One region of the Sporosarcina pasteurii genome, then DNA from elsewhere that is predicted to be linked to it. Evidence: predicted binding sites of a transcription regulator. Region 1 holds the regulator's gene; the other holds the start of a gene.

Region 1 (2,414 bases):
CATACAAACATATCGACTTATTAGAAGATGGTTCTGTGGATTTTGAAGAAGTTGAAAAAAACATTCACGACAAAACGAAAGTAATTGGGATTCAACGTTCTAAAGGTTATTCGGATCGGCCATCTTTTATGGTCCGCGAAATTAAGGAAATGGTCGAGAAAGTAAAAGCGATAGCGCCTGACGTGATTGTATTCGTCGACAATTGCTACGGAGAATTTGTTGAAGAACTAGAACCTACTGAAGTTGGCGTTGATTTAATGGCGGGCTCTTTAATTAAAAATCCGGGCGGCGGACTTGTAAGAACAGGCGGATATATTGCAGGGAAAGAAGCGCTTGTTGAGTTATGTGCGAATCGAATGACTTCTCCTGGATTAGGAGCAGAGGCGGGTGCTTCATTAGATACATTGCTTGAAATGTACCAAGGCTTTTTCCTAGCACCACATATCGTCAGTCAAGCAGTCAAAGGTGCAATTTTCACGGCTGCGCTATTAGATAGCTATGGACTTGTGACAACACCACATTATACGACCGAACGAACAGATTTGATTCAATCGGTGTCCTTTGCGAATGCTGAACAAATGATTGCTTTTTGCCAGACGATTCAAGAAAACTCCCCAATCAATGCTCATTTTGCACCGGTTCCATCGGAAATGCCGGGCTACACAGATGATGTCATTATGGCAGCAGGAACATTCATCCAAGGTTCAAGCATTGAACTAACAGCAGACGGCCCAATTAGACCGCCATACACTGCATACGTACAAGGTGGCCTAACATACGAACACGTAAAAGCAGCCGTTCTTTCCTCAACAGAAAAACTAATCAAAGAAGGATTGATCATGAAAAGCTGAAGGTGCCGGTTAGCCCTGACAAGCGCTGGAGACCCGCCAGCCAAAGTCGCTTTTTGACTTTGACTGGCGGGTTGAAGCGACTCGAAGGGCTGGCACCTGAAGCTGGATCACAAGAAAAGCTGAAGGCGTCGATTAGATGCGACAGGCATAAGCTAAACTGACGACGTGGCGATCTTTGCCACATAGTCAGTTTACTTATGACCCGAGCATCTGACGCCTGAAGCTGGATCACAAGAAAAGCTGAAACCGCCGGGTAGATGCGACACGAGATCATGAAAAAGTTAGCGATTAAAAAAAGAGTTTAGGGTGAATATCCTAAACTCTTTTTTGTGGTGCTATTTAATTGAGACGGCACATACACTATTTTAGGTGATTAATGAATCGTTCTGTAAACGCCGACTACTTTACCTAAAATGGACACGTTGTCGACGATAATTGGGTCCATCGAAGCGTTTTCTGGTTGAAGTCTGAAGTAATTTTTCTCTTTGAAAAATCTTTTAACAGTTGCTTCTTCTTCTTCGGTCATGGCAACAACGATTTCACCGTTATCCGCCGTACTCTTTTGTTTTACAACAACGTAATCGCCATTTAAAATACCCGCTTCAATCATACTATCGCCAACAATTTCTAACATGAACAGATTATCTTCGTTTGTTCCGAATGACTCAGGTAAAGGAAAGTATTCTTCAATATTTTCAATTGCTGTAATCGGTTGTCCAGCTGTAACTTTTCCGATAAGTGGAACATGCAAAACGCCCGGCTTAATCGCTTCTAGACCTTCAGGATCTAAAACTTCAATTGCACGTGGTTTTGTTGGATCACGTCTAATATAGCCTTTGCTTTCTAAGCGTGCTAAATGCCCGTGAACAGTTGAGCTAGAAGCTAATCCAACTGCAGCGCCAATTTCTCTTACAGAAGGTGGATACCCTTTTTGATTTACTTCGGATTTAATGAAATCCATGATGGCTTCTTGTCTTTTTGAAATCTTTGTCATCTCATTCACCTCTTTAAATTATTTCATCTATTCAGAGCATTAATCTACTCGAACATGAATTCTATCGTTGAATTTAGTATAACAGCGTTCGTATAAAAAAACAAACGCTAGTTCGAACGAAAGTATTGACAAATGAAAAAAACTATCCTAATATGAGAACAGGTATTCCGAACAAGTATTCTGAGTAAGTATTCTTAGTAGGGGGAGTTACATTGAATTTCATAAAGAAATATAATTATATACTATTTGTTATGGTGCTATTTATAATATTTACGATGGCGGGTATCAAGAAGTTAGAACAAGATGTAACTTATGAATATTTAACAGTTGCAGAGGGTGATACGTTATGGGGGTATTCTGAAAAGTATGCGGAAAATATCCCTACAGATAAATGGATAAATGAAATTGTGAAGATAAACAATCTGTCATCCACAACGATAAAGGTAGGGGAAAAAATACGTGTTCCTGCGACGCCACAAGAATTTAAATTGAATGATATTGCAACAAACACATTGGAGGACGGAAAGTGAAGAGTAAAAGCTGTGTAATCTATTGTCGAGTGAGTACTG
Region 2 (2,414 bases), 500 kb from region 1:
CCGTATCTTGCGAAAAAACGAATGGCATCGCCTTGACTGACTTCCATTTCATCCCTAAACCACTTTAATGCTTCGTCGCTCAGAACAATATTCATTGATCATTCCCGCCTTTCACATTGCTTTACTTACTTTAACCAAGTGATTTTCGGTTCAGTTCCCGAACGGATTCTTGCAATGTTTTCACGGTGTCTATAAAAAATAAATAAAGATAGAAGACCTATGACGAGTAACAAGGAAAAATCACCTGTATTAAAATAATAAACAACACTATAAATAAAGCCAACGATTGCAACTGTCATCGAAGTAAAAGAGACCATTTTTGATAACTTTAAAACAATAAAAAAAATAATAATGACAAGTAGAAATACTGGCCAATGATACCCTAATACAACACCACCTGAAGTAGCGACTGCTTTCCCACCTTTGAAGTTCGCGAAAATCGGATACATATGTCCGACAACTGAAACCAGCCCTAAAACCAGTGGATGAATCGTTGTTTCCGAAAATAACGGAAGTAAAGGAAGTATTGTTGCAACTGTTCCTTTTAAAATATCTAATAGTGTTACGATGAAACCGGCAGTTTTACCAAGTACACGAAATGTATTCGTTGCCCCAAGGTTACCGCTACCGTGCTCACGAACATCTACTTTGTAAAACCATTTGCCAACCCATAATGCAGAAGGGATAGACCCTAAAATATAAGCGGCAAAAATTATTACGAAAAAATCCATGACATACTCCTCACTTTGTTGTCTAAGTATGCATTCAGTTTATCAGAACTATAGTCATGCGACAATGGCAGTTATATGATATGAGGCGTAAAGTTATCTCCCTCTCGTTGCAATCATAGTGTTTTTTATATACAATTAATGAAGCGAGCTTCTGCAAACGTTGATTTGACAACCTTTTCCGGAAGCGGTACGATAAAAGTTAAGAACATTCGTTTGATGGAGGCGGAATTTTGACGAAACAACAAGAAGTTTATAATTATGATGATGATTCAATCCAAGTACTAGAAGGATTAGACGCCGTTAGAAAACGGCCTGGAATGTATATAGGTTCAACCGATACACGTGGTCTTCATCACCTCGTTTACGAGATTGTTGATAACGCAGTGGACGAAGCTCTTGCAGGATTCGGTGCCGAAATAGATGTCACATTACATTCAGATGGTAGTGTCAGTGTCCGCGACTATGGACGTGGGATGCCTACGGGAATGCATCAAATGGGAAAACCGACGACAGAAGTAATTTTAACCGTATTACATGCTGGCGGTAAATTTGGCCAGGGCGGTTATAAAACGAGTGGTGGACTCCATGGTGTTGGTGCTGCAGTTGTGAACGCTTTATCAGAATGGCTAGAAGTGACGATTTACCGCGATGGGAAGAAATTTCGTCAGCGTTTTGAGCAAGGCGGGAAGCCGGTTACAACGCTTGAGGAAATTGGCAAGACGCGAGAAAAAGGAACAGATATTCATTTCAAACCAGATCCTACAATATTCTCTGCTGTTAAATATCAATATGAAACATTAAGTGAACGATTACGAGAATCGGCATTTTTATTAAAAGGATTAGAAATAAATTTAAAAGATGAAGAGACTGACAAACAAGAAACTTTTTTCTATGAGTCAGGTATAAAAGCATTCGTCTCATATTTAAATGAAGAAAAAGATGTATTACATGAAGTGGCTTACTTAGACGGAGAGTCGGAGGACATTGAAGTCGAATTTGCGTTTCAGTTTAGTGATGGCTATTCTGAAACGATATTGTCTTTTGTTAACAACGTTAGAACAAAAGACGGCGGAACACATGAGACAGGGGCACGGACGGCTCTAACTCGGGTTTTTAATGAGTATGCTAGACGCACAGGCCTTTTAAAAGATAGAGATAAAAACTTGGAGGGAGCAGATGTTCGCGAAGGAATATCTGCTATTATTTCCGTCCGAATCCCTGAAGAAATTCTACAGTTTGAAGGACAAACAAAAGGAAAACTCGGAACAAGTGAAGCTAGATCTGTTACAGAATCTGTAATCTCCCAAAAGCTATTATATTTTCTTGAAGAGAATGCAGAATTAAGTGCATCGCTTATCCGCAAAGCGATTCGTTCTCAACAAGCGAGAGAAGCGGCACGTAAAGCGCGTGAAGACGCACGGTCCGGTAAAAAGAGAAGACGCTCAGAAACACTGCTTTCAGGTAAGTTAACTCCTGCTCAATCTCGTAATGCGGCAAGAAACGAATTGTATCTTGTCGAGGGAGATTCCGCGGGCGGTTCAGCTAAACAAGGACGCGATCGCGTTTTCCAAGCGATATTGCCACTGCGCGGTAAAGTCATTAATACCGAAAAAGCAAAGCTTGAAGATATTATGAAAAACGAAGAAATTAATATGATTATCCATGCTATTGGTGCTGGCGTTG

Evidence for each region. The regulator LexA, encoded in region 1, represses DNA repair genes until DNA is damaged. The targets are predictions, from matches to a motif close to CGAACATATGTTCG.
Region 2: a site for LexA is predicted at 934-947, ahead of parE (DNA topoisomerase IV subunit B). Genes of this name have one in related genera too.

The regions. Positions count from the first base shown of each region.
Region 1 covers NZ_CP160452.1:2,006,339-2,008,752, reverse strand. Annotated here, with positions in the region: gene AB1H92_RS09460 (methionine gamma-lyase family protein) at 1-851, shown strand, start outside; gene lexA (transcriptional repressor LexA) at 1,225-1,845, opposite strand; gene AB1H92_RS09450 (LysM peptidoglycan-binding domain-containing protein) at 2,058-2,375, shown strand; gene AB1H92_RS09445 (recombinase family protein) at 2,372-2,414, shown strand, end outside.
Region 2 covers NZ_CP160452.1:1,506,376-1,508,789, reverse strand. Annotated here, with positions in the region: gene AB1H92_RS06925 (HesB/YadR/YfhF family protein) at 1-95, opposite strand, end outside; gene plsY (glycerol-3-phosphate 1-O-acyltransferase PlsY) at 126-731, opposite strand; gene parE (DNA topoisomerase IV subunit B) at 962-2,414, shown strand, end outside.